DNA from 2 places in the Paenibacillus sp. FSL L8-0644 genome. Region 2 is predicted to be linked to the other one. Evidence: riboswitches for the same ligand, from Rfam matches in the RefSeq annotation. Region 2 holds a riboswitch; the other holds the start of a gene.
What was found. A riboswitch is a leader RNA that binds a small molecule or an ion and turns the genes downstream of it on or off. The one in region 2 is predicted to bind FMN.

Region 1: it holds a riboswitch for FMN, as region 2 does, so the genes downstream of both, ribE (riboflavin synthase) here and NSS94_RS06875 (DMT family transporter) in region 2, are expected to answer to the same signal.

Annotation. Positions count from the first base shown of each region.
Region 1 is NZ_JBBOYN010000001.1:3,202,904-3,217,875, forward strand. It holds gene NSS94_RS14450 (pseudouridine synthase) at 1-535, opposite strand, end outside; gene NSS94_RS14455 (spore maturation protein) at 614-1,144, opposite strand; gene NSS94_RS14460 (nucleoside recognition domain-containing protein) at 1,152-1,895, opposite strand; gene NSS94_RS14465 (D-alanyl-D-alanine carboxypeptidase family protein) at 1,953-3,215, opposite strand; gene NSS94_RS14470 (protein-glutamine gamma-glutamyltransferase) at 3,426-4,148, shown strand; gene ytfJ (GerW family sporulation protein) at 4,240-4,731, opposite strand; gene NSS94_RS14480 (DUF2953 domain-containing protein) at 4,861-5,577, opposite strand; gene scpB (SMC-Scp complex subunit ScpB) at 5,746-6,357, opposite strand; gene NSS94_RS14490 (segregation and condensation protein A) at 6,326-7,120, opposite strand; gene ribH (6,7-dimethyl-8-ribityllumazine synthase) at 7,295-7,759, opposite strand; gene ribB (3,4-dihydroxy-2-butanone-4-phosphate synthase) at 7,790-8,473, opposite strand; gene ribE (riboflavin synthase) at 8,534-9,199, opposite strand; FMN riboswitch at 9,531-9,704, opposite strand; gene NSS94_RS14510 (IDEAL domain-containing protein) at 9,776-10,240, opposite strand; gene NSS94_RS14515 (thiamine pyrophosphate-dependent enzyme) at 10,460-12,748, opposite strand; gene NSS94_RS14520 (2-oxoacid:acceptor oxidoreductase family protein) at 12,748-13,761, opposite strand; gene NSS94_RS14525 (peptidylprolyl isomerase) at 14,014-14,448, opposite strand; gene lysA (diaminopimelate decarboxylase) at 14,611-14,972, opposite strand, start outside.
Region 2 is NZ_JBBOYN010000001.1:1,521,061-1,536,032, forward strand. It holds gene NSS94_RS06845 (ABC transporter permease) at 1-1,057, shown strand, start outside; gene NSS94_RS06850 (glycine betaine ABC transporter substrate-binding protein) at 1,155-3,752, opposite strand; gene NSS94_RS06855 (quaternary amine ABC transporter ATP-binding protein) at 3,727-4,950, opposite strand; gene NSS94_RS06860 (GbsR/MarR family transcriptional regulator) at 5,466-6,029, shown strand; gene NSS94_RS06865 (carboxylesterase/lipase family protein) at 6,183-7,664, shown strand; gene NSS94_RS06870 (methyl-accepting chemotaxis protein) at 7,755-9,785, opposite strand; gene NSS94_RS06875 (DMT family transporter) at 10,026-10,973, opposite strand; FMN riboswitch at 11,152-11,296, opposite strand; gene NSS94_RS06880 (ABC transporter permease) at 11,419-12,114, opposite strand; gene NSS94_RS06885 (ABC transporter ATP-binding protein) at 12,107-13,030, opposite strand; gene NSS94_RS06890 (sensor histidine kinase) at 13,139-14,083, opposite strand; gene NSS94_RS06895 (response regulator transcription factor) at 14,085-14,792, opposite strand.

The sequences.
Region 1 (14,972 bases), 1.7 Mb from region 2:
TCACAGACTCCTTACCATTCGGATCTACATCTTTATATTCTACCTCGGCTGGTGCAGTAATGCCATCTTCCAGCACGATTCCCTTTTTCAGCTTGTCCAGCTCAGTACCATGTGGAACGCCTTTGACTGTTGCCACATATGTCTTGGGCACATGATGCTTGGGATGGGTCAGCAGATTGGCGAACTCGCCATCATTGGTGAGCAACAGCAGTCCTTCGGTGTCGTAATCGAGACGTCCCACCGGATATACGCGTTCCTTAACGCCTTTCAGATAGTCTGACACGATTTTACGGCCTTCCGGATCGGAAGCGCTCGTAATGACCCCTTTAGGTTTGTTCATCATCAAATAGATTTTTTTCTCGGTTTTGATCGGGCGTCCCTTTACCGTAATCATATCTTGATCAGGGTCTGCCTTCGTTCCCAGTTCAGTTACGACAACCCCGTTCACTTCCACGCTACCCGCCTGAATAAGCTCCTCACATTTACGTCTGGAAGCTACACCCGCTTGGGCCAATATTTTCTGCAATCTTTCCATGTTCGCTAATTCACCTCATGCTAATGATACCCATCCATGAGCAAAATCACAACCCCCGTTCAAAAAACGATGCAGAAATTAAAATACAAGCAGGCAAATCGCAATGGCTGCCACAAAACCAACCACATCTGAAAATAGTCCTACCTTCAAAGCATACCGTCCATTGCGGATACCTACCGCACCAAAATATACAGTTAGCACATATAGCGTCGTGTCTGTGCTGCCCTGAATCGTTGAAGCGATCCGACCGATCATGGAATCCGGGCCATAGGTGCGAATTAGATCCGTCGTAAACGCAAGTGAACCAGTGCCCGTCAATGGACGAAGCAAGCCTAAAGGCAATACCTCGCCCGGTACACCCCAGTGTTTAATCCAAGGGGTAACCCAAGAGATCAAATAGTCCAAGGCGCCGGATGCTCGAAAAATGCTAATCGCCACCATCATGCCTACGAGATGAGGAATAATGCTGATGGCGGTAGAAAATCCGTCTTTGGCTCCATCCACAAAAGAATCGTAGACAGGGACCTTTTTAGCATATGCATATAAAGGAATAAAAGCGAGAATAACCGGAATGGCCCAAGTCGATACGAGGTTTATAAAATTAAGCATGCCTCCCTCATCCTTTCCAAGTGGTGTCCCTGCCCTTGGCAGCCGTGATTCCCGTTCGCGGAACGGCAGGTGAAGATACGGGCAACGTAGTTGAAGAGGCAGCAGATGTTGGTGCTGGTGGGGCGAGTGGCGCCAAGGATGACTGGGACGGCGGAATCGCCGGAGGACGGCGGCGCAATTCTCGACTACGGTACCAACGATCCGCCGCAATTGCAGCAAAGGTGGCTATTGCGGTCGCTACCAGTGTCGTACCGACGATTTCTGCCGGATGTGCGGAATGAAAATTTAGCCGTATCGCGATCAACGTCGTAGGAATAAGCGTAATACTGGCTGTATTCAGGGCGAGTAGCGTACACATGGCTGGTGTGGCGGTTTGCTTATCTGGATTGAGCGTCTGCAGCTCTTGCATCGCCTTGATTCCCATCGGTGTGGCTGCATTCCCCAGACCCAGCAGATTGGCGCTCATATTGGACAGAATGTAACCCATAGCGGGATGATTACGCGGAACATCAGGGAAGAGAAAGGCAACTAAAGGAGAAAGAAGCTTGGATATTTTCTGTAAGAGCCCGCCATCTTCAGCCAGCCGCATCATGCCCATCCAGAACACCAGCACACTTATCAGTCCAAAGCACACTGTAACCCCCGTAGTTGCCCCGTCAAAAGCCGCTTTCGTCACCACCTCAATATTTCCCTGCGCGGCAGCAAATACAAATCCAATACAAATCAAAGCCACCCATATGAGATGAATCATGGCTGATTCCTCCTTTTCCCAATGATGTGACACGTACAGCTCTATTTCCTGGTTGCCCTATGCTCCAAACAAATTTTTAAGGATTTCGTTCCATCTGCTCGTCCAACCTCGTTGCTGAGTATTGTTCGCAGGTTCTTGTGCAGTTGGAGTCTCCTTCTGTGGCTGTACGGTATTTTGAGCAGGCAGCTTACTACCTTTTGCATACACAGGAACAGAACCGATAAGTTTACCTTCCAAAAGGAATTCAACCCGTCCTCGTAAGCCAAAAGATACGTCCGCTCTATCGGCAGAAGCGGAATTTTTATACAACACCAGTCTTTTGTGCAACTGGGTTTTCTCGCCATCATGTAAAGGATAGGCAAAGCTTGTACCTGTTAATAGTGGGTAACCATCGATAGGTTGCTGCTTGTCCGTAATCGGAATGAGCGGATAATATCGGAATCCGTAATCAAGCATACGGGCATGATCGTTCCAATCGTCCCCGTCATTCAAGGTAACAGCAGCGAGCTGACGACCGTCCCGTGTAGCCGAACTGACCAGACAGCGAAACGCTTTTTTGGTAAAGCCTGTTTTCACCCCGTCAGCTCCGTCATACAGCCGCAGCATTTTGTTTTTATTGTGCCATGAGTAGTCCCAAGAGTCGTTGGGATTCGGTGCTTTTTTCAATTCTGTTTTTACGATACGGGCAAAAGTTGGATTATGCAGCGCATAAGCAGTAAGCCGGGCCATATCATTGGCTGAGGAATAATGTCCCTCGGCATCCAGCCCGTGCGGATTAGCAAAATGTGTATGGCTTAGCCCAAGCTGAACCGCCTTGTCGTTCATCAAATGAACAAATCCCTCTTCTGTCCCCCCCACATGCTCAGCAATGGCAGAAGCGGCATCATTACCAGAACGGAGCATTAAGCCGTACAGCATATTTTCCAATGACATTTGTTCACCCATTTGCAGAAAAAGCGAGGACCCTTCTTTGGCATACGCGGTTGGGCTCACCTTTACCCGGTCCTGCAAGCGTCCATGTTCAATAGCCACGATCGCTGTCATAATTTTGGTCAGGCTGGCAATACGTAGCTCCCGGTCACCTTCGGAAGAATAAATGATTCTTCCTGATGTAACATCAATTAAAGAAGCAGCCTGTGCATGGGTTCCTAATGCGGGCGGCGCTACTTCTGTTTTTATCGCTCCCCGAACGGACTGCGGACTTAGCAACGTAAGCGGCAATGACAAAATAAGCAGTAGTACCAGCGGCAAAACAAATGCGCGTGCCTTATTCAAGAAATGGCTGTGGTCCGCGTGAATGTGTTGCTTTTTTTTAAACATTTGGATTCCTCCGGTTTTGAGCAAGTCTTGTACCATTCTATGTCCAAGCTGTTCAAAGTATGTCCACCTTTATAACAGAAAATTCCTTTTACAGGACTAGCCATTAGCTGCTCCTTTTTCGCTTTCTTTCTACACAAACCAAGCAACATGCCCTCCTGAGCACATATATATTAGTTACTAAACGTTAAATATGGATCGAGGGGTTATAACATGCAGCGACTACAGTTTGAAATGATTTTAAGATCGCGGATTGTAGAGTCCGCAGAAGCATTGCATCGAAGCGGTGTATCCTTTGCCACTTTTGCTACCGCACGTTGCAACCCGAAATTTTGGAATTTAACGGAAAAAGGTGGCTTTCAGATCAAAGCAGGTGTCACACCGGCCCAAGGCATCAGAGATATCTTTTTAAACGGTCATCAATACGCTTTTGAATGTGCAACAGCTATGGTTATTGTGCTGTACAATGGAGTGCTGGATTCCATTCTGGAAAGTGAGTTTAATCGGATTTTTGCAGATATGCTGCTGTATGACTGGCACTATGACAGCGACCTCAGGCTCATACAGCAGGAAGGAAGTCATAAAGCGGCTCCTGGCGATATTCTGTATTTCAACAATCCGGATGTGTCGTCTGAAACATTAGAATGGAAAGGAGAAAATGTCGTTAAGCTGAAGGAAGACTTGTTTTATGGACATGGGATTGGCATCTTGCCGGCGAAGGGTATTATCGATTCCCTGAATCAACATCGTCGACCGGAAGCCACGGTATCTGCTTATTTGACGGATGAAGTGATCTATCCGGACTTCATCTACCTATCGCAGTTTGCTGCCGAAGGAAATCGAAAAAATGAAATCTCGCTGCATACTTTGTATCAACAGGAATACAGTCACCATATACATGCTTTCATTGGGGGAAGGCAGTATATTCGGGGATAGGGCCAAGTACAAGCAGAAAAGAAGGTATTCCTTAGCCTATACTCGGCTTTGGGATACCTTCCTGAGAGAACGCTTTTAATTTCAATAACTTTTACAAGTAAGCCGGGCCAGAATTACTGTGATCCGTAGCAACATCTACAGGTACCTGTGGGGGGGGAGTCTGCAAGTCGCCGCCTGAATTCCGGAAGATAGACTGAACCTTATCAATCAGGTATGGCGTGGAGTCAATGAGCTTCTCAATCAGATGCGTTTGATTGTCCAATGGAACGATCTGTGCCCCCTGTTTGCCAACAACCAGAAAAGCAATGGGATGAATAGATACACCACCACCGCTACCGCCTCCAAAAGGATGCCCTTCCTTCCCGCTATGATTACCCGACGCCGAGGAAGTATGAAGTGCCTCTTCGTCTACGTTAAAATCACTTCCCCCGGCAGCGAAACCAAATCCCACCTTACTGATTGGCAAAATAACAGAACCATCGGGTGTTTCCACTGCGTCTCCTACAATCGTATTCACGTCTACCATGGCTTTGATGTTTTCCATTGCGGTTTGCATGAGCCCTTGAATCGGGTGATCTGACATGATTTATTCCTCCTCTGCTTATCTCAAGCGTAGACTGCCTTTTCTTTCGCTATTGTGCGCAGGGGTTCAAGGAAATATGTATGTCATTCGATAGTTCAGAAAGGATTGAGTCTCACCTCTCTCCACTGTTTACCATTCATTGTTAGCTTGATGATCCGCCGCATTTTTTTTGAAAAAAACCCGTTTCCATGCCTCCGGTCCACCCGGAACGCGCCATATGCGGTAAGATAAGATGAGCAAGGAGAACATTAAATAGCCGAGCGATACGTTTGCTTCACAGTTCAAAGTGGTGGTAAAACGCAAGCGATCCACCCAATAGGGCACAACATACAGCTTAGGGGTACAATCCATGCGTACAAAGCTTGAAGCATAACCGATCAAGGTTGTTTTTAATCCCCACAAAATACCAGTTGAGGTAGCTGTATATGCCGCGTCAGCAAGACTAATGTTGGTAGACCATTCCATTTTGGACATCGTCACATGTGCCAATGTATGTCGCAACCATTTATTAAAGGATTTCGTTCCCTTGAGCAAAACCCGTATATCATGTATAAATTGCTTGATTTTTACTGTATCAATATTACCGCTATCCACGGAAGCATCCGTTTTATGTATGTTTTTGTTGCGATCTAGCCGATAGAGAAGCCCCTTTTTCAACCCTGTTATGAGAATGGCCGGCACATCGTAATTCATTTTTATCATCCCGTATAGAAATCTGATCTCTAGATGCGCCCGATCATCATTGTCATGTTTGGCAATATTCAGCTTCAAACGAATACGAGAGAGCAGAACTGCCAGTACAAGTAATATAACGACGATGATGGCGATACTGATCCATTTCCACACTGGCGTGTCCTCCCTACCTTTTTGCTATAGAATATCATGGCAAAAATAGTATGACCGTTCGCCGGAAAATCATGCATCTTAAAATACCAACAGCCAGCCCCCAACGATATGAGGACTGGCTGTCTGTTTGAACTTTTACATAAGTGAACCGCAAGATCCGGAGCAACTTTATTGGGATTCAAGATCTAGATCGTTGGCCGCAGGCTGGCTACTCTCCAGACGCTCGAACAATAATTGAGTCTCTTCCTCCAAATTGTCCGAATTCTCGAACAGCTCCGGTTGCGGTAGATCTGCCAGAGAGCCCAGACCGAAATAATCCAAAAATGATTTCGTCGTTCCGTACAATATCGGCCGTCCGATGGCTTCAGCTCGACCTTTCTCTTCAATGAGCTCCTTGTTGACCAGTGTATGTATGGCCCGCTCGGATTTAACCCCCCGAATCTCTTCGATTTCAACTCTTGTAATGGGCTGGCGGTAGGCCACAATGGCCAGCGTCTCCAAAGCAGCTTGAGACAGTGACGCACGTGCCGGAGAGTATGCGAGCTTTTCAAAGTAAGGTGCATGTTCGGATAAAGTTGCAAGCTGATAATGACCGGCAATACGGACAAGTTGCAGGCCTCTTCCCCCCTGCTCCATGTCCTGCTTCATATCTTCCAGGCACTGTTCAACCAGCTCTTGCTGCTGCTCTACAATGTCGGCGATCTGCTTGGTGGACAACCCTTCCTCTCCTGCTAGAAACAGCAGTCCCTCAATAATTGATTTCAGCTTCAGATAATCCATTAACCCGTAAATCCCCTCTCCACTCCATTACAATATCATCGAAAAGCTTCTCCTGATAACAGAAAATTTGCTTCATTTTCATCAGTTCAAGGATAGCCAAAAAGGTCACAACCACTTCATGCCGATACATATCCTCATGCATCAGCTTGGAGAACAGTAGCCGTCCTCCATTCCCCACCATCTCTAAAGCCCCGATAACTTGCCGGATACGGTCCTTGACTGAAATTTCGTCCCGATGAACACGGGTTACCGTCGTACGTCGTTCTGCTTTGCGCAAAGCACGCTGAAAGGCTGCGACCAAATCGCTTGCATGCAGCCCATGCACCGGATTTACGGGTTCAGTGGGCAGGAATGCACTCAGATCTTCTGGCTCTTTGCCATAAATTAGACTCCGCTCCCACTCACGTTCACTTAGATGGCGAGCAATCCCTTTATATTTACGATACTCCACCAGCTTGCGGACCAGTTCCTCACGTGGATCATAATCCTCTTCCTCATAAAAATCCAAATCGTCATATTCCATCACAGGTGGCTTGGGAAGCAACAATTTACTCTTAATGGATAAGAGCGTCGCCGCCATCACCAGAAACTCGCTCGTAATGTCCAGTTCCAGCTCCTGCATACTGTGCAAAAAAGCCATATACTGATCAGTAATATCGCTAATCGGGATATCCTGAATGTCGATTTCGGCTTTATCAATCAGATGCAACAGTAGATCCAGCGGACCCTCGAATGTTTCCAGCTTGTAGTTTACGACTGTCAATGTGCTTCCCCCTGCCTTACTCCAATCATCATTCAACAATACCTTTCCCTATAGCACTTATGCTCTGCGTTATCAATCCCTCTTTCTGTAGTATATACGTCATCGCCTTGCTTAACAATCCAATCCCTTTTTTCCCCTCGCAGTTTATACCGTTCTATTCAGCTATTCCTATCATTAAAATTGCTTGCCGAGATTGGCCATTTCAATCGCAGCCAGTGCTGAATCCCAACCTTTATTACCAGCCTTCGTACCTGCTCGTTCAATAGCCTGTTCAATGTTTTCTGTAGTCACTACCCCAAAAATAACAGGTACTCCCGTTTTTAGGCTGCTCGCTGCCACACCCTTGGCCACTTCATTGCAGACGATATCATAATGTGAAGTAGAACCACGGATGACCGTACCCAGCGTAATTACGGCATCATATTTGCCGCTTGCAGCCATTTTTTGCGCAATTAGTGAAATTTCAAATGCACCCGGAACCCAGGCTACATCAATTTCATCTTCCTGTGCACCATGTCGTTGAAGTGCGTCAATTGCACCGCTTAACAGCTTGCTCGTAATAAACTCATTAAATCTGCCCACCACAATACCATATTTTAAACCGTTCGATACAAGATTACCTTCTAGAAAACGTGCCATAATTAATCAACCTCTCTTAATTTAAATTATTTACAATGACAAACGACGACGGTAGTCCACCAAATCCTGAATACTGATCAGCTTCAATTGATGTCGCTTAGCGACCAATGCCAGATCAGGCAGGCGGGCCATTGAGCCATCTTCCTTTATAATTTCACAAATGACTCCAGCAGGCTTGAAGCCACTGAGTCGAGCCAGATCAACAGCCGCCTCCGTGTGACCAGCACGCTGCAAGACACCCCCATCGCGAGCAATCAGCGGGAACATGTGACCAGGCTTGCGGAAATCACTTCCTGTGACTGCTTCGTCTGCCAAGGCGCGTACAGTCAAGGAACGCTCGGCCGCTGAAATCCCCGTTGTTGTCTCCATATGATCTACCGATACCGTAAAGGCAGTACCGTGGAAATCTGTATTTTGCTTTACCATAGGATGCAATTCCAAGGCCTCGGCTCTTTGTCGTGTGATCGGCACACAGACCAACCCGCGACCTTCTGTAATCATGAAATTAATGACCTCAGGCGACGCTTTTTCAGCCAAAGCGATAAAATCGCCTTCATTTTCGCGCTGTTCATCATCCACTACAATGACAACCTTACCGTTTTTCAAGTCCTCCAACGCTTCTTCGATGGAATCCAAACGAATCTCTTCGTCATGTTCCAACTCGCCATGCTCTATGACGTTTGCCATTGCACTTGTTTGGCTACCTCTATCCATAACACTTTCCTCCTTATGTCTTGTGCCACGAATGCTCCTAAACAGGTTTACCATTCAATATCAGGCAAAGCCGTATTTCGCCAAATAGTCCAAACTGAGAGGAGCTTTTTCTACTCTCTCCGCCTCCGTTGCACCTCTGTAATTTAAAAGCTGTTCTACATATTTGCCCAAAATATCGCATTCGATATTGACGGTATCCCCCTCACGTTTGGCTTGTAAGGCCGTTTCGGATAAGGTGTGGGGAATAATGGATACGGCAAAGGTATCTCCCGTACGCTGTGCGACTGTGAGGCTTATACCATCAATTGTGATTGACCCTTTGAGAAGAATATATTTAAATAATGTTTGATTTTTAGGCTCAATTTCGAACACCACTGCATTCTGGTCTGATGTCACCCCGCGAATCGTTCCCGTCCCGTCCACATGTCCTTGCACGATATGTCCTCCGAACCTTCCACTCGCCGCCATCGCTCGCTCCAGATTGACTCGGCTGCCGGATCTCAACTCTTTCAGATTAGTGCTACGAAAGGTTTCCGGCATCACATCAACCTTAAAGTCTTTCGTACCGATCTGTATCGCCGTCAGGCAAACGCCATTCACTGAGACACTGTCTCCTATTTTTAAATCGCCCAACACCACGGAACCCGAAATCCCCAGCACCATCGCTTCACCGCTTTTGGAAATGGTTTGAATACGACCCACTTCCTCGACCAATCCGGTAAACATGCCTTCACTCCTTTCCACTACATCTCAGTTTATCCCTAATTCATCAGCTATAAGCGCAAAAAACCCCCAGTTCGGATTCAATCCGTCATGGGGGTGATGAGAGTCACATTTGTAGTATACAAGCGCAGTTCATTTGCATCTTAAGACGACATGAAATCATAGGTTTGCCAATAGAAAGCATGACTGAGTATACAACCAAATACGCTCAGAACACCCATCAAAAAGAAAGCTTAAGCAAGCTATCGCCCGATGCTGTCCTACAACGAAATAAGCCGTACGCACAATTGGGTATGCTAAAAATCGGCACATGTCACGTCATGCACATGCGCTTCGTATCCTTCTCCCATCCAGACTATACTGTCGGTCCCGGATTTGCACCAGGTCCACCTTCTGCTGATCATTCAGCATCCGGGTCACGGACTAAGCCATGCTGTTTCTCACAAAAACGATCCACAAACATGTCATCACCGCCGGTGGGGAATTTCGCCCCGCCCCGAAGGATCTTGCTCTTATTTAATTGAATTAACATTAAACTTGTTACGTATATTAGCACCGACTTCTAAAAAAAGCAAGTTATCAAATAGAAGCTCCTGCTTTGGTTTTGACATATTGGCTGGAGAGTTCTTCAAACCAGGTTTTATCGTTCATATGAAGCGCCAAGTCAATCAGATCGGCCAGTTCCTCGACTCCCAGCTCTGTTGCATGATCAAAGGTAATTACGGCTGAAGCAACCGGTCCTCGCCCTTCCTCAGAACATGCTTCATAATCCAGTCGTACATCAACATGTCCGTCAATAAACTCGCATTTTAGAAAATAAATAATTTCGCACATTAAAATGGGGCGTACTTGTGTTTCTAACACGCAATCCATCACCTTGGCAGAATAATGCTGGTTCGTCAGCGTAAATTTGTGTTCTGTCGCTGCCAGCGAGGTCCGTCCAAAATCATCCGTAAACTTGAGTTCCACTGGCTTGATGTTCATAACCTTAGGGATTTGCTTCTTTATAATTTCGATTATTTCAACTGTATTCAGCTTAATCATTACCTGCACCTCATTGCATCTTAAAATTCAGAAGAAAACTTTTTAACGTGCCTCTTATAGGCCTCCACTCCTATATCGGAAATCATTACCTGTTTTTTTATGCTTCAACCCATAAACGACAAAAAAGATTCTTTGCGCAAAAAGCGCAAAGAATCTTGATCGAGCCACTACAGTAACAGCGGCTAACAATGTTAATCGATGATTATGCAAAAAACAGGATTATAGCTCTGAAATTTCATGTTTCTTTTTCAGGATAGTCCAGCGACGCTCAATCTCCTGTTCAAAGGTCGCCAGCGTAGCCTCCTCCTTAATAAGATGCTTCGTTTTACCCATTAATTTCAGCCATTCAGCAGCTGGAATTCGTTTTCCTTTGTCCTCCGGATTGTACGTAATCGTCGTACTGCCTTGCTCTATTTCGTACAAAGGAAAGAAACAGGACTCGACTGCGGCGCCCACAATGCTGGTACCCAGTCTGTCTTCGGATTTCCAATTCAGCGGACAGGCGCACAGGATTTTACCATAGGCCGTACCCACGTTGTTTGCATACCATTGAGCCTTGGCTGCTTTACGCAGCATATCCTGCGGATGACTTTCAGCAGCGGTAAAAGCATACGGAATGTTACAAGCAGCCATGATTTGCACGGTATCCTTGTGATGCCCTTGCTTTCCTTTTTGCATTTTACCTACACCCGACGTACTGGTCATGTGACCGAGCGGAGTGGAGTAAGATTGCTGTGAACCTGTATTCATGTACCCCTCGTTATCATATTCCAGCATGATTAGCTTATGATTACGCAGAGCCGCACCAATCGCAGAACCCATACCAATATCCATCCCACCGTCACCACTAATCATGATAAAGGTCGGATCGTCCGACATCTCAATTTCATTACGCCGTTTCATTTCCATGTAAGCTTCCAGCGCTCCTGAAAGGGTAGCGGCCCCGTTTTGAAAAAGATTGTGGATCATCGGTTGTTTGTGTGATGTATATGGATACCCTGTCGTCGTCACATATACGCAGCCTGTCTGGAACAGCACGACAATATCCCCTTCAATACCTTTGAAAAACAGTTCCAGCGCAGACAATGCCCCACATCCTGGACAAGCTCCGTGGCCTGGTGAAAGACGCCGTGGTTTGGTTGTCAACGACCGCAAAGGTGGTACCTTGACCTTGAGCTTCCCGGTCTCCTCGTCCGGCGTAACCTGAATCAGACCCGTCCGGTAATCATTACCACGTGGCGGCTGCATAACTTGCGGCATCACCTTGTCCGGTGAACCCGAATTAATTCCGTAGTAATCAAAGGGCTTCTCTACTCGTCCGGCCTCTGCCGCCTCGATTGCAAGCTGGAAGAACGCCTCTGCATCTTCTGCATAAAAATCTTTGCCGCCCAAGCCAAAGATACGGCTCAACACGAGTGTCCGATTCAGCGGGTCCTCCTGCAAGGCCGCTTTAATTTCATGCGTTAAATTACCGCCGTCCGCCCCATACGAGTCTGCACGTTCACCTACCAGCAACGCCTTGACATTGCGTAATGCTTCCCGCAGTTGTGCGGCTGGGAACGGTCGGATGATGTTCGGACGTATCACACCAGCTTTAATTCCGCGCGCGCGGAGTTGATCCGCCACATCCTTGGCCGATTCAGCCGCCGAATTCAACAGAAATACCGCAACCTCAGCATCCTCCATTTGATACAGATCTAAAATCGGGTATTCCCGACCGGATAAAGCGGCATATTCTGCTGCTACCTGCTCATATACTCCTTCTGACAGCTTCAGTGCTTCGGACAGCTGAACATGATTATTCGTCAAGTCATCGCCGTTCATATGCGCGCCCACAGTAACAGGATGATCAAAATCCGTAATATTCGGATAATTTAAGTTCGGGTTAGGACCTACAAAACCACGCACGGTCTCAGCATCGGCAAAATATTGCACTTTACGTTTTTGATGGGACGTATAAAAACCGTCATATGCGACCATTACAGGCAGCCGAACATCGCTGTGCTCTGCAATTTTTAGTGCCATAATGTTCATATCATACACAGCCTGTGGTGTACTTGCCGTCAAAATGACCCAGCCTGTATTCAAACCATAGTACAGATCCGAATGATCTCCGCGAATATCTAGGGGACCACTGACAGCTCGTGTCACCAGATTCATAACCATAGGAAAACGGGTACCTGACTGAACAGGTAACTGCTCCAGCATGTACAGGAAACCTTGCGAACTAGTGGCGTTCACCACCCTCGCTCCCGCTGCGGCAGCTCCATAACAAATCCCTGCCGATCCGTGTTCTCCGTCTGCTGCAACCAGCTTAATATTATGCTGACCTCTCGTTCTCATCTGATCTAGATACTGCGCTACCTCGGTAGATGGAGTAATCGGGAAATATCCCATCATATGATAATTAATCTGCGCAGCCGCCGTTGCTGCCATTTCATTACCGGATTCGAACGTTGTCACTTGCGCGGCGCCTGTCTGTTTGAGTTCTTCCTCCAGTTTTGCCATTACGCACGCCCTCCTTCATATACCGGAAATTGGTGGGCAACTCGATTCTGTTCAGCCCATCCCCATTGCTCGCGACGCGAGCTTAGTGCCCCCGATGGGCAAATATCTACACATTTCAGACATCCTTTGCAATACTGGTAATCAATCCCTTGCAAAAATGGCATCATTCTTCCGCGTTTGTCTGCTTGCTCTTCCCATACAAAACAATAATCCGGGCAAATCGAATCACACTTGGCACAATGGGTACATTTATCAACTTCATATTCAGGCACATACCCCTGACGTGAACCACTAACATCTCTCGTTATGCTGTTTCCCTGAGTTGCAATAACGCCCCCCAGTAATTGCGTTTCGTATCCCAGCAATGGCTGCGGACGTTCAAAAACCCGATCCTGCGCGTCATCAGTAACCGGATATACGTGCAGTTCCATTTCATCATAACCACGGTTAAACGTACGCAGATTAGGTTCCACTAACAGTGGATTTTTCTTTTCAAAGGTACTGCGTATAACCGATCTCATCGCTTCCGGGTCCAGGAAGTCACAGACACGGAACAAGGCACCGAGCATGGACGTATTTAGTTTGGTTCGCTCTTCCAGTGCGATGCCCATCGCATCCACCACCGCTAATGTTCCGGATACCAGTCCCAAATCAGCCCGTATTTCTTCTGCTGGACGCGTGGAATTAACCACTACAATCCCATCCGCTGGCAGTCCGCTGATTACATTTACCGTTTTGTATAACGTTTCATGGAAAATGCCTACCACATGCGGTTGCTCAATCGGACTGTGATCCCGAATATCGACTTCTGGCTCACAGAAACGGACGAAACTTTTAACCGGAGTTCCCTTTTTTTCCGAACCGTAGGACGAAAAATTTGAAGCATTCAGCCCCAAACCAAGCACCCCGGTTTCGGCCAACATTTTGCCAGCCAGATTAGCGCCGAGTCCACCAATGGATTCCAGTCGGATTTCAAAAAATCCGAGTCGATTTGTGCTCGTTAAAATAGACAATGTGATAAGCCCCCTTCTTTTCCAATCCTTAACGAGTTTGAATACTCATATAAAAAAAATTGGAAATTGCATTCTTATGAAAAGGCTATCACAACACTTACTTTTCGAATGTGATCTTACGCACTGTAATGCCTACGTGATTGCGAAAATCAATAAACCGTCAAACAAAAGACAACAAAAGCCGCCCTGTCCAAAGACAGAACGGCTTAGGTGCAACGCTATTAAAAAAAGATCATGTAATTAACGGTAAAATTACACGTCAAATACTTTAACCTCTTTCATTTTGTCGCCTTGCTTTACAGCATCAATGAATTCCATACCTTTGGTTACTTTACCAAATACAGTATGTACTCCATCTAAATGTGGTTGTGGAGCGTAGCAGATAAAGAATTGGCTGCCACCTGTGTTGCGACCTGCATGAGCCATGGACAGAACGCCTTTGGCATGCTTTGTTGTATTCGTAGCTGTTTCACAGTCAATCGTGTAACCAGGACCGCCTGTACCGTTACCGATCGGACAACCACCTTGAGCAACAAAGCCAGGAATGACACGGTGGAAGCTCAAACCGTTGTAGTAACCGCTGTTTGCCAGCTTTTCAAAGTTAGCAACGGTGTTTGGAGCTTCTTCTGGGAAAAAGTCAATTTCGACGATACCGCCGTTTTCAAGATCTATTCTACCTTTTTTCATTGTTTGTATCTCCTTTTCAACCTGTTTTGAGAACTAAATAACATCAAGTTCCAGTTTACTATGAATTGCCGCGCTTAGCAAAGTCTTGTCCAAAAAAAAGGGCCATTGACCCCGGTATATGATTACCGACTCAATGGCCTGCTTGATCTTACAATGTTAAAATCAGGACGAAACCGTAATCTTGGCGTTGGGCTGAACCGCCGGACTGGCTTGATCACGAACCAAGCGCTGTGGCACAACATCGTTGCGTACGATATCTTCGTAGGTTTCCCGACGCACCACCAACTCGGCTTCACCGTTGTTGACAAATACAACTGCAGGTCGACGTATTCGGTTATAATTACTCGCCATCGAGTAATTGTAGGCTCCGGTTGAGGCAACAGCGAGCAAGTCGCCGCTATTTATACGAGGCAGCTCTACATCCCAAATCAGCATATCGCCGCTTTCGCAGCATTTGCCCGCAATGGACACCGTCTCTTCGTTCGTATCCTGCGCTCGATTAGCCAGCATCGCTTCATACTTGG
Region 2 (14,972 bases):
CACCGTGTACGACGGAGATAATTCGCAACTCAGTCGCCAGATCATTCAGGCGTTTGATTCGACCGATTCATTTGCCGTTACACGGCAAGCAAACAATCAGGATGATGTAGTCCGTCAAGTAGAGACTGGAGAAGCTAAGGTCGGAATCGTCATTCCCGACAACTTTACTACTCGGCTTAAGCATGGGGAGAATCCACCCGTGCTCACGCTGATTGACGGCAGTAATATGATGTATTCCAATAGTGCCAGTCGGATTGCGAATCAGGTTATTAGTAGCGTGAGTGCCGGAGTATCAGTCAATTCCATGAAACAAAAGGGAATGAACGCCGATCAGGCCGCGTCGACGCTGACTACCATCCCGTTCCGATCCAGAGTGCTATTTAACCCAGTATATGATTATAAGCTTTTCATGCCGTTGGGGGTTATTTCTGCGGCTCTCCAGCAGTGTTTGCTGCTAGGTATTGCGTTGTCTTGCACGCGTGATAAGGAAGCAGGGACTTGGGGAAGATTTGGCGCATGGAGAAATACCCCTTGGCGTTTGGCTATTGCCAAACTGGCACCGTATTATGCAGCGGGAGCTTTCAATGTGCTGACTGTATTCAGTATCAGCGCTTTATGCTTCGATATTCCGTTCAGGGGACAGGTACTGCCGTTGATTTTAGTGTCGCTGGTTTTTAACTTTGCCTTGTGCGGATTAGGCTTCCTGTTCAGTCTCTTTTCCAAAACCAGAGTAGATGCGACCCAAACTCTGATGCTGATTGCTGTTCCTTCCTTTATGCTGTCAGGCTATACATGGCCATTAGAGGCAATGCCCGGCTTCTTGCGGGGGCTTGCTGAGATATTGCCACTGACGTATTACCTGGATGCTGTACGGAACATCACGCTCAAAGGACTGGATATCACGTACATTTTCAAAGATATGATTGCTCTAGGCGTCATTGGTTGTGTAAGTCTGCTGGTGTCTTTCGCGATCTATCCGTTATTCTTTAGACAGCACCAGACGACAGAGCAGCATGCCGAAGTGTCCGCTCAAGAAGGATTCACGCTAAAAGGCTGAGAGCAACTCTAAATATTGGATATCACAAAAAGGCAGATCAGGAGTAAACCCTGATCTGCCTTTTGCTTGTTCGTATGGTTTAAAAGCAGAAAAAATATTATTGCGGCGGCTGAAGATCCTCGATAGAATCAATCGGCACATAGGATGGAACGACAAGCCCGGACATAACGCCAGTCATGCTGGTTCCGATGTCATCCACCTTATCCTTGTATTGAGCCCAATAATCAGCATGCGTCAATGGAAGCCAAGCGGCTGCGGTAGCATCTACACTTCCGCCAGCTACGCCAGTCCACATCGGGCCGATTTCCACCTGCAGAGCTGTTACTTTATAGCCTAATTTTTGTTCCAATACATATTTCAATACGTTCGTACTGGCAATTTCAGAATCCCAAGCAGCGTAGCTTAGCTTCAAAGGATCGCCGTTGACGGGCTGCAGACCCTTGATCCATTCCTGAACCTTGTCAGGATGTTTATCAGCCCAATTCTTGGCAGCCTGCTGTGGGGCAGTACCGTCCTGAATCGCGATCATCACTTCACCCATATCTTCAGCAGTCCACTTAAATCGGCTTAGAAATTCATAAGCCACAGGAGCATCCTGCTTCAAACCTTTGCGGGCGATTGTATGAATTTCTTCCTTATCACCGTACGCTTTTTTAGGATCTTTCAAGTATTTCAAATCATATTTGTTAAACATCCAGTGAGGTGTCCAACCTGTTACGACGATAGGCTGCTTGGCTTTGATAGCTTTATCCAGTGTAGCAGTCATAGCAGCTCCAGAGCTTTCAAGCAGCTTCCAGTCGGATAAGCCATAGTCATTCATAGCTTTAGCGGTCAGCTTCATTAGTCCGGCGCCAGGGTCGGTACCGACAATGCGGTAGCCGACCTCTTTGCCAAAGTCTCCAGTTGTGGCGGAAGCCGGAGCCGCTTCGGCTCCGTTATCCTGCAAATCAGTAATCGATTTAACATCCATGTAAGCTGGAACGACCAATCCGGTTTTAACACCGCTCATATTAGCCCCAAGATCGTCGAGCTTATCCTTGTATTTAGCCCAGTAATCCGCATGTGTTAACGGCAGCCATGCAGCCGGTGAAGCATCTACATCACCACTAGCGACACCCGTCCACATAGGACCTGCTTCAACTTGAAGTGCTGTTACTTTGTAACCCAGTTTGTTCTCCAAAATATAACTTAGCAAATTCGTGCTGGCAATTTCAGAATCCCAAGCCACATAACTTAGCTTGAAGGTGTCACCATTGACAGGTTGCAGTCCTTGAGTCCATTCCTGAACCTTGTCGGCATGTTTCTCCGCCCAATCCTTGGCAGCTTGCTCAGGACTGGTTCCGGCTTGAATGGCGACCATCATTTCACCCATATCTTCTGGTGTCCATTTGAAACGTTTTAGAAACTCATAAGCGATAGGAGCATCCTGCTGCAAGCCTTTACGGGCAATCGTATGAATCCCCTCGGCTTCACCATAAGAATTCTTAGGGTCTTCCAAATATTTGAGATCATACTTGTTGAACATCCAGTGTGGAGTCCAACCTGTAATAATGATCGGTTTTTTCGCTTTAATGGCTTTGTCCAGTGTGGCCGTCATAGCTGCACCGGAACCTTCAACCAGCTTCCAATCAGACAAATTGTAGTCTTGAATTGCTTTGGCAGTCGATTTCATAATGCCTGCCCCGGCATCAATACCGATAATTTTGTAACCGACTTCTTCGCCAACCGGGTTGGCAGCAGCGTTACCTTTGCCAGATGCGGAATGATCCGTTCCAACAAAATATTGGGATGCACCAGCGATCAGAATGACAGCTGTAACTGCAGAAGTAATCCATACTTTTTGCTTGCTGGATACGCGGCTTTTGCCTTTTTGCGTAGGTTTAAACAGGTTTTGCGTAAAACGGTCAAGCACAATAGCCAGAACGACAACAGCTAAGCCGGCTTCAAAACCTTTACCGATTTGCAGCTGTGTCACAGCACGGTACACAACAGCACCGATGCCTTCCGCACCGATCATGGAAGCAATGACAACCATAGACAGTGACAGCATAATCGTCTGGTTAATACCAGCCATTAAGGTAGGCAATGCAAGTGGAAGCTGAACTTTGAACAGCTTTTGCGCAGATGTTGAACCAAAAGCGTCTGATGCTTCGATCAGCTCACCTGATACTTGCATAATCCCCAAGTTGGTCATGCGAATGGTTGGGGGGATAGCAAAGATAACAGATGCGATAACACCCGGCACAACACCCAGGCTGAAAAAGGTAACCGCTGGGAGTAAGTACACGAACGCAGGCATCGTCTGCATAAAATCAAGTAAAGGCGTGATAATGCGTGATGCCGATTTACTGTATGCACACCAGATCCCGATGGGAATCCCGATAACAATGGATACGAGCGCAGACGTGATGACCAGTCCGAGCGTATTCATTGTTTCACTCCAATAACCAAGATTATCAATCAGCAGGAAGCCGATGACAGTAAATAGCGTAAGCTGAACCCGCCCGATCATAAAGGCGATAATCCCGATGATTACGATGAACACCAGAGGGTGCGGAAGCATGAACAGGCCTGAGAAAAAGCCAACTACAGCTTCTATAATGGAAGAAATAACATTAAACAATCCAGCCAGATGAATACCCATCCAGTCTACAATGGATTGAATCCACTCAGCGATTGGCAGTTTCGGTATCACGGGCATTCACCTCCTTCGTAGTGGTAACATCTCCACCAAGTGCGCCGAGCAATGCTCCACGGACGATAACGCCCAGCAGCTTTTGCTTGTCATCGACCACAGCCAGCGGCACCTTGGACGAGCTTGTAATTTCAAATAAATCATTAATGACTGTCTCGGCAGCAACCTGCGGTCCGTCCGTGATCAAAATATCTTCAATTTTCAAATTATTGCGCAGTGCATGAACAGCATCCTCGGCGTTAATAACACCCAGTAGCTTTTTGGTGCGGTCAATGACGAACAAATTGGAAATCCCACGCTCCCGCATCAATTCCAGAGCCACACGCGGACCACGATCCATGGTGATGGTTTCTGGACGAAGCATGACATGAGCAGCCGTCAATACCTTGGACAGATCCACATCCTCGACGAAGCGGGCTACATAAGAGTTAGCCGGTTGGATCATAATTTCTTCCGGTGTACCGATTTGTACGACCGCACCGTCTCGCATCAATGCAATCCGGTCACCAATCCGCAACGCTTCATCCAGATCATGGGTGATAAACACAATGGTTTTCTTCATTTTATCCTGAAGCTCCAACAGCTCATCCTGCATGTCACGGCGAATGAGCGGGTCCAATGCACTGAACGCTTCATCCATCAGGAGCACTTCAGGGTCATTAGCCAGCGCCCGTGCCAGACCGACACGCTGCTGCATGCCGCCACTCAATTCATCGGGCATTTTATCGCCCCAGTTTTTAAGACCAACCAGTTCCAGCGCTTGTTGCGCCTTTTCCTGACGCTGTGCTTTTTCTACCTTTTGAATTTCAAGACCATATTCTACATTTTCTAATACAGTCCGATGTGGGAACAGAGCGAATTTTTGAAAAACCATGCTGATGGTTTTACGACGAACTTCGCGAAGTTGTTCTTTGTTCATCTTACGGAGATCTTTGCCGTGGACCAGAATTTCACCGGAGGTAGGCTCAATCAAGCGATTTAGCATTCGCACCAAAGTGGACTTGCCACTGCCCGATAGCCCCATAATTACGAAAATTTCACCTTGCTTAATTTCCATGTTGGCCTTATTGACACCAACAGTAATCTGTTTTTCTTTGGCCAACTTTTCCTTGCCCCAGCCTTGCTCCAGGAGCGGAACACCTTGCTCTGCGTGAGGACCAAAGAGTTTGCTGACATTTTTGACTTCCAAAATCGTCATACATACACCTCTTCTTTCTATACTTTGCTTGGTATTAACCCCATGTTGCATTAAGGATTGAGTATAAAAATCATAATTCTGAACATCCTGAACGGTTAATGACAAAATTAATTGTAACAGAAGCATTGCTTACATTTCAAACAAAAAAACTGTTCATAAAGTACGTACAGAAAAAACTGTACAAAGTTTCCTTCGATATGCTCCTTCGTTCTATAGAATGCTCAAACATTCGGAACTTTACAACCGATAGTGCTTTTTTTAAAATAGACAATGAAATATAACCATAAGAAAAAGATTTATGTATATCCATAATTTAAAAAGTTTACTATCATTAGCAATTTTGCGAATTATGATTTTGAACGACCCATGCTGTTGTAATATAGACAGAAGCTTTGCTTTTGAAACATTTCATTTATTGTTGAAAGATTTCATATATTGCGTCAAAGCTAATCTTTTACGGGTAAATCGTTCATACTAGGTTGTGCAAAATGCTCTAAAATTAGGAGGTTGCAAGCATGAGCTTGTACCAGTTAGGTGATGAGCAGCAGGCTTCGCTGCAAAAAATTCGCAAACGTGTCATAGAAGCTATAGGTAAAAACATGGACCTGTATGGGATTACTTTGTCTGCGGGGCATTTATACGGTTTGCTTTTTTTTGCGGATAAACCGATGACGCTGGACGAGATGGGCCGTGAAATGGAAATGAGCAAAACGAGCATGAGTACAGGAGTTCGAACATTATTGGATCTGAAAATGGTAAATAAGGTATGGAGCAAGGGCTCACGCAAAGACTTGTATGAAGTCGAATATGACTGGCATCAAACCTTCACTGACTTCTTCGCTATTAAATGGAGAAAAGCAGTAGAAACAAATTTACTGGTGTTGCGCAAAGCCATTGATGAGCTGGACAGATTGATGAATCAGGGTGAAGAGTACGAGGAATTTAAGGCGATTCTTCAGCAAGATCGTATGAAAATGAAGCAGGCCGTCGCTTATTACAAGTGGCTAGATCGACTAATTGACTCTATGGAAAGCGAAGAAATTTACAAGCTGATTCCAAAAGAAGAAGTTCGGGATTAATCGCTATTTCCCTATCTTGTTTATAAAAATGCCGGAGCGCAAAAGTGCTTCCGGTATTTTTTGGTTTGGCCGTGTGCAAAGGGTATAATAGAGATATGTAAAGATTGATATTATACCGTTGTGTTGAACATACGAAATAAAGGGGGCTTCATAATGGAAAGTATTACGGTACATACTCGTTTAGGTCAATTACGTGGGGAAACGGGAAATGGATATCATGTGTGGAAAGGTATCCCATATGCACAGCCTCCTGTTGGAAAACTACGTTTTCACGCGCCCCAGCCTTTGGAGTCTTGGGAGGGTGTGCGGGCTGCGACGAGTTTTGGGCCAATCTGTCCGCAACCTATGCCATCCGCTGAAAGTATGACTGGAAATCTGGTGGAACCGCCTAAGCAGTCAGAGGATTGCTTATACCTGAACGTTTGGACACCTGCTTCGAAGACTCCTGAGAAGGGACGTCCAGTGATGGTGTGGGTTCATGGCGGTGCCTTTATCACGGGGTCCGGGATTATACCTTTATATGACGGGGAACGCATGGCGAAGAATGGCGATGTTGTGGTTGTTACGATCAATTATCGATTGGGGCCGTTAGGATTTTTGCATCTGACTCCAAAGGGAGATGGCCTGACCTCTAATGCGGGACTACTGGATCAGATCGCTGCGCTGGAATGGGTTAGGGATCACATCTCTGCCTTTGGCGGCAATCCGGACGAAGTGACGGTGTTCGGTGAATCAGCAGGCGCGATGAGTATTGCCGCTTTATTGGCGATGCCAGCAGCTAAAGGACTGTTCCAGCGTGCAATTTTGCAGAGCGGTGCGTCGCAGGTATTGCCAACTTCACAGGCCGAGCAAGTGACGGCTGTGTATCTACAGCAGCTGGGTGTGGACACTCAGCATCCAGAGAGGTTGTTTAGCCTGCCGACAGATGCGCTGATGCTAGCGATGGCGAAGACGCATGAAGTCATCGGACCAGGGATGGCGATGATCTATCAACCCGTTGTGGACGGTGTGACCTTGCCAGATGTACCCCTGTCTGCAATCGCGCAAGGTTCAGCAAAGCAGGTTTCCGTTTTGATTGGAACGAACTTGCATGAGGGGGGCTATTTCATCCGAAAAGAATCCCATCTAATGAACAAGTCGACAGCGAGACAGGCATTGGAAATGATGACGGGCATGTCAGACATCGGCGACCTGATAGAACCTTTTCCGGTTACGATTGAGGGACAGGCGCAAATGTTGACCGATCTATTTTTTTGGCGTCCTGCGTTGGCTCTTGCTGTTGCACAGTCGGCGCATGCGCCTGTATGGATGTATCGTTTTGATTGGACATTGCCGGGGCATCCTACCTTTGGACAAGCGGTTCACGGTGCAGAGATTGCGTTTGTTTTCGATAATCTGGAGCTGCTAGATAAGCTTGGATTAGAGATTCAACCTTCGATGCAGAAGCTGGCTCAAGATATGCAGCAGGCATGGGTTGCTTTTGCACGTGATGGGAAGCCAGTGCTGTCCGAGGGGGCTTGGCCGATGTACGACAGAGAAGAGCGGACTACAGCTATTTTCCATCAGAATATTAAGGTGGAGCACGACCCTGAAGGAGATAGACGCCGTCATTTAACCGGTCAGATGACCCTATAAGTAACAAGAGAGAGAGCATATCAAGAACTCAAATGTAAAAAGCCTTCGCCCGTAATTTGTATACGGACGAAGGCTTTTGTTAGTAGTAAGTTAAATCTTAAATCGCTTAACCAGCTGTTGCAAATCCTGCGCCATGTTGGACAACTCCTGTGACGAAGAGGCAATTTCCTCCATAGCTGCCATTTGTTCCTGAGCAGCAGCAGATGTTGTCTGCGAGCTGTCCGCCGAATTGCGAGACAGGCTTGCCAAATGGGTAACAGTGGCGGAGACTTCCTCTGTACTGGCTGAGATTTGTTCAGCAGCAGCGGACACACTTTGAATTTGTTCCACGATATGAGAAGTAGAGCGCTCAATATTCGTAAATGCACCTTCTGCATCTTGGCTAATACGCATACCTTCACCTACCTGGTTACGAACATTACCGTTCATGGTAGCGGTAGAGCGTTGAATCAAATCGAGCATCTGAGTAATAATCTGACTGATGGAATCCGCGCTTTCCTTGGATTGCTCAGACAGCTTGCGTACCTCTATAGCGACTACGGCAAATCCACGCCCGGCTTCGCCAGCTCTGGAAGCTTCAATAGACGCGTTCAGAGACAACAAATTGGTTTGCTTGGCAATGGCGGCAATAGCCGTATTCATCTGCTTCGCATCGTCCGAGAGCTGGGATAGCTCATCCATTAGGCTAGCCGTTTGGCTGACAGCCTCCAGAATACGGTCCATTTGGGTCCGTACACTACTGATCATTTGACTGCCTTGAGCCACATCATGCTCGGTTTGTCCTGCTGAATCCACGATGGAGCTTGCCGATTCGGCAATGGTGCTGACACCCTTCGCCATTTCTTCAACGGCATTAGCGGTCTGCTCGGATGCCTCGGCGCTGGTGGCTGCATTTTCCGCGGATTCCATAACCGTTTCCGCTACATGTTGTACGGACTCCGTCGTTTGCTCTGTGCTTTCCTTGATTATCAGGGAAGAGGAAGCAAGTCGGGAGGAGGTTTGGTTGACCTCTGAGACCATCGTATGCAAGGAATGCGTCATCTGGTCAAAATTCTGTGCCAGTTCGCCGAACTCATCCTTGCTGGATAGATTAACACGTTCGGTCAGATTTCCGTCACGGACGATGCGTGTTCCTGCTTGCAGCTTGCGCAGCGGAATTAAGAATGAGCGGACCATAAGCACAATGATGATCGCCGCGGCAAGTATGGAAATAACAATCACAATCAGGCTTTGTTTCAGAATTGGTTGGACTGCATCACTATAATCCTCCAGATCCGACAGTGCGACAATGCTCCAACCGGTGAGAGGGTCCTTAAGTGTAAAGGCCAGCATATCTCGATTCATAAATTGAATTTGCGACATGGAAGGAGTATCATTTTCGACGGTTGTCGCCACTTCGGGAAGTCCTTCTATGGCGTCAGCCGCTTTTTTGCCTGTCTTGTTGAAAGCTGTTCCAGTCCCAGATACAACTTTATGTTCAGAATCAACAATAATGAGTCCTCCGCGCTCACCAATCTTAACAGACTGCAGACTTTCACTCATTTTGTCCAGGTTCAAAGCCAGGGCAACAGCTCCTTCACCGTCCTCCAGCGTTCCCGATATATTAACGACTAAATTCCCTGTCGTGACGCTGGCAACTGGAACACCGACGAATACTTTACCCTTTTCCAGCATCGCGTTTTTGTACCATTTTCTCTCCCTGGGATCATAATCGGACTCCTGTTTTTTCGGCGAACGTATGTATTGCCCCTTCTCATTGCCGAGAAGCGCTGCATCTAGCTCGGGGTGAGCCTTGACGATAACATCTAACTTTTTCTGAAGGGTCTCTTGGTTGGTACCAATGGAATCAGAATTGATTTCAGTGGTAAGCACGTCCAGGTCTTTCATAATAGGCGCTACATACTGATTGACATTGCTCCGGATCAGATACAGATTCGTGTATACGGAACCGCCCATTTGCTGACTGAGTTGTGTCGTAGCCCCCTGATAAGAAAAGTACCCGATAAGTACGCTCGGAATCAATAACACAGCTAAAAAAGATATTATTAATCTTGTCCTCATTAAATAAAACTGCTTGAGAAACCTGTTCCACCACGGAACTGTTTGTTTTGTTTTAGTCATAGTTCTTGCTCCTCTGTGTCTGATGATCACTACATTGTTTTATTCGACATAAACCGACGAATTTTATAGATGTAATCATTGGGAAACGAGAAATAGTAGCATATTTTAGACACTTTTTTTGAAAAACAGGTCTAAAGAACTATGATTAATATTAATGCGAACACATAAAAAGCCAAATCGGAGATGCAAAAGCATCTTCACAATTTGGCTTGGGTGAGTCATGAAGGGGACATTGAACTGTTAATTTTTTTGCTGACGTGAAATCATAAAGAGCGTAATCCAGATGAGCATAAAACCAGTCAATTGCGCTACAGTAACGATTTGCTGAAATGCGATCCAATTAATCACGACACCCACCATGGGAAAGCTCAATTCTGCCATCGTAGCATAAGACGCTTTGGTCGTACTTAAGCCTTTGTAATACAGCAATAAGCTAAGAAGACCCGGAAGCAATGCCTGCAATAGCAAGTTGATAATCACAGCTGCGCCTGCCCATGTACCGGCAGGCATATTCCATGGCGCATGCTCTACAGAGGTGAGGACAATTAGCAGAGGGAGCGCCACCATGAAGCGGAGGGAGGTTACCGTTTCATATTTCATTGAACGAAGCAAGTAGCTTCCCATGACTGTCGAACCGCCCCACAGAACCGCTGCACCCAGTGCAAGTAGACTACCGACCTGGACAAAATCACGAACATGCCCGAAGGGGAGCGACCAACCGAAGGTCAGAAGATACGTCCCGAACAGAGCGACGACAATTAATAATCCAAAATGACGCGGCAGCATTTCCTTCAATATAACGCGGGCCAGAATAATAGCGACCAATGGTTGAAGCTTCTGGAGTAAGAGTACAGCATTCAGATCACCGTTGCTGAGCGCCATGGTAAAAATCACGCTGGCCAGAGCCGAGCCGCCCCACGAGACGAACAAAATAGCGAAAACTTGACGAAGCCGTACCGCTTTGAGTTCCTCACGATGCTTCCACAGCATCGGTGTCAGAGCGAGGAAGAGCAGCACATGCTCCATTAGTACAATTTGTGTTGAAGTAAATGATTTTAGCAAAATAATACGAAACAGCGGATCAGCGCCCCACAAGGCTGCCCCAATTGCGACCAGCCAAAAACCGCTTTTCATGTGGGAGCTATGATCAAAACCTTTGGATGTTAGTACAGTAGAAGATTGACTCATACTCAATTAGCTCCTTGCGAATACAGGACCGGTGGCACAAAAACCCCCGTCCATGGCGAAAGGCCATGCAAGACGGGGGTTGATCAAATAAACTTGCCGCTTTATGCAAGTTAAATGAAGTTACTGCAACTGCAAAACCCATAACGCAGCATTCATCCACTTCGCGGCATGTTGATATTTCGATCTTCTTCCATCCGGACTTTACCGTCGGCTTTGGCATCTCACCAAATCAGTCCGTATCCTGTTGCCAGATACAGAGTCGCGGGCTTAGCTCCATGAGCCATACCGCCGGTTGGGAATCACACCCTACCCCGAAGATCCTTATTCCGTTTTTTAATTTCTCCTATAGGATATACCTGTTTTAGAATGAAGTCCAGTGAAAAATGTGTGTATATCTAACAATGATTTTCATCTATTTTTCGAAAGCGTTTTACTAAGTTACATACTATGAAGTAATATCCTTATACTCAATGCGTCGAATCGCCGCATAAGCCACCAGCATTCCCAGTATAGAGAAGCCTATTTGCACGGGGGCTATGGAGCTAAGTGTAGCGCCGTTATTATTAGAGAAAAGCAATGCTACAATCAGGATTGAGGTCACAATGGTAGTAGGTACAGAGTATCTTCGCATCCCCATATACAGCGGAACCAGTCCCATAAAGCTGGCAGCAACGGCATTGATCAGCGTCCGTGCTGATTGTTGACCCAGTATCGAAAGAGTAAGGTTATCGGGTACAATCAAGACAAACTGGTTGAGCAGATGAATAGCAGCCGTAATGATTATTTCCGAAATAATAATAGACAAGAAGGTAAACAGCAGCACAACCAAGAGCTTGGCGATCATCAGCTTCTGACGGTGAATCGGATACATGAACAGGATCGTAATCGATTTGGACTTAAATTCCCCTACGATAAAGCGGCACAGGAGAACGGAGGCAAACACAATAAATGTGGCTCTGACCAGCATGTCCATGAGATCGAGAAGCTGAGTGTACTGTGTAAATTCGGGTATTCCTGTACTTTGGCTGTCCAGCGCGATGATACAGAGCAGCCCAAGAATGCATGCATTGGCGATCAGTGCTGAACGGATATAACCCGCCAGATGAAATTTTTTGAGCTCCAGTTGCATCAACTTAAGCATGAAGATCACCTCCGTTTAACAGCCGCAAAAAGTAGTCTTCCAGCGTACTGCTTTTCTGATGAATGGAATCCACTTCTATATCATTTAAAATGAGCGTCTTCGTAATTTGTTTCTGCGGTACATTTGAATCGTAAATACGTATACTCTGTTCATTGAGCACCCTTATATTATTCAGATTCAGATGATGGGAGAGGACGTAGGCCGCCTTTTTACAATCGTTGGTCGTAAATTCGATGTATTCCGTATTGGTTTCCCGCACCTGTTCCATCGACACTTCCTCAATCAGCCTTCCGTGATTAATCACGCCTACCGTATCCGCAATCTGCTCTATTTCCGCTAAAATATGACTGGACACGAGCAGAGTCATCCCATATTCCTTGCATAGCATGTGGAATAGTTGGCGGATTTCCTTGATTCCCACGGGGTCCAGACCATTAATCGGTTCATCCAAAATGAGTAGCTCTGGCTTAGTCGCAATAGCGCGGGCAATCCCGAGACGCTGTTTCATTCCCAGTGAAAAGTCTTTTACCGACTTGTCATCCGCATTCTGCAAGTTTACTAATTCCAGGGCATCCCGAACAGCCTGCTTATTATAGTAGCCCATGTATTCACAATGAAGTTCGAGATTTTGCTGCGCCGTCAGCCTATCATAAAAAATCGGGTATTCAATAATCGAACCCATACGTCCGAGCAGATGATACGACTTTGGCGTTAATTTCTCACCGAATAATTCAATTTCACCCGATGTCGGCTTGAGTAAATTCGTAATCATTTTCATCATCGTTGTCTTGCCTGCCCCGTTAGGGCCGAGAAAGCCATAGGTTTCTCCCTTGCGCACATTCATACTGACTCCCGTTACAATTTCGTTACCCTTCAGGGCTTTGGTCAACTGATGTGTACGTATTACGTAAGTCATGGGTGTTCTCCCTTCGTATATTGCTGATAATTCAAGGATAAAGGGCGAAATGTTCATTTTTCTTTCGTGATTCTTACAAATTTATTAAGTTGAGCATGTTGAGTCCGATTAATAGTTGATTTTCTTCAATGTAAAAGAGAAGACCGTCCGCTCATAAGGTTTACTAGTCAATTGAATTTCTCCGTTCATCGTTTCAACCAGACGTTTGGCAATCGTAAGGCCCAGTCCGCTGCCTTGTACCGCCTTATTGCGGGAGTCCTCCAGTGTGTACATGCGTTCAAAAACTTTATCCTGCTCAGATTCCTGTATGCCTTTTCCACGATCCCATACCTCTATACGCACTGTATCCTGCTGTTCCGATAAAGTCAGACCCAGCGTCCGTCCGTCTGCCCCGTAGCGAATGGCATTCGAGATCAGATTGTTCAGCACCCGTCCAATCGCTCCTTCGTTCCCCAAGGCATGAATGGGGTGCTCCGTGATCTCAATATGTACAGTAAACCCCTGTGCGGTCAGCAGGTCATAAAACTCTAAAATGCTGCGTCTGCACAGTTCTCCCACTTCCAGTCGTGTCAACGGAATATCCGTATCATTAGCTTCCAGTTTCGCCAAATTAAAAAAGCTTCCGATCAACTCAATCGCTTCGCTTGTCTTTTGATGAATTTTGGATAGCAGCTTTATACGTTCTTCCGGCAAAATAGTCGGATCGCCATCCAGCATCTCGGCATATCCAAGCACAACCGTAAGCGGGGTCTTGAGATCGTGTGAAATGTTCGAAATCATTTTGCGCATAGCAATTTGGCTACGGTTGTAATCTGCAGACACTCTGAGATTCAAGTCCAGCAGTCGATTAATTTCCGTCATGAGTCGTTGCAGTTCAACGTCACCTGTGACATATAGCAGCTTTTCCGCATGATTCACCGTCACTATTCGCTCTAGTAGGGCTCGGATATCCCTTATTTTGCGCTTATTGGCCATACGCTCCCGCCAAAGCCATACTATAACGACTGACATGATGAGACCGACAATCCATTCAGAAATGTTTTCGATGTTCATATCAGCCATTCTCCCATTTGTAGCCAATGCCCCATAGCGTTTTAATGTGGACAGGATGAGAGGGATCTTCTTCAATTTTCTCACGCAGGCGGCGAATATGGACGTTAATCACGTTCTCGTCGCCCATATAATCGTCCTTCCAAATAAATCCGTATAATTGTGCTTTTGTAAATACCCGGTTTGGATTGGCTACAAACAGCTTCAAAATATCGGATTCTTTGGCTGTTAGCTGAATTTCGTTTTCATTGCGTATGACTGTAAAATGATCAAAATCAATGCACAGACTGCCGTAGGTCAAAACTTGTGCTTGCGGCTGTTCCTCCTGCTGTTGCTGACGGGCATATGTAGTAGATCTGCGGATCGCGGACTGAATACGAGCGGTCATTTCCAGCATTGAAAAAGGTTTGGCAATATAATCGTCTGCCCCAAAGCCCAGTCCAAGCGCTTTATCCACGTCGCTGTCCTTGGCTGACATAATCAGAATCGGGACGGCGCTATGGGTACGAATTCGTCGAATCACCTCCATACCGTCCACCTTCGGCATCATCAAATCCACCAGTACCAGATCATAGGTATGACGTTCAAAGGCAAGAAGCCCCTCTTCCCCGTCATAGGCAGTGGTTAGGCTGTATCCTTCCTTAGTGAGTGCTTTAAGTAGCATTTCGGCAATGGATAGATCGTCTTCAATAAGTAAAATATGCTGTGGCATAGGTGTGGAACACCCCTAATTTTTAGATTAAGCTCGTGTGACGAACTGTACCTGAATTATATAGAGCAGTGGAGGGGATTTCCATAAAAAATATTCATTGAAGTTGAGTGGGGAATATTCATAGAAAGTTAAAAGGGTGTTTTTCCCGATGCATTGGCTTTATTTCAAGAATGAATTCCG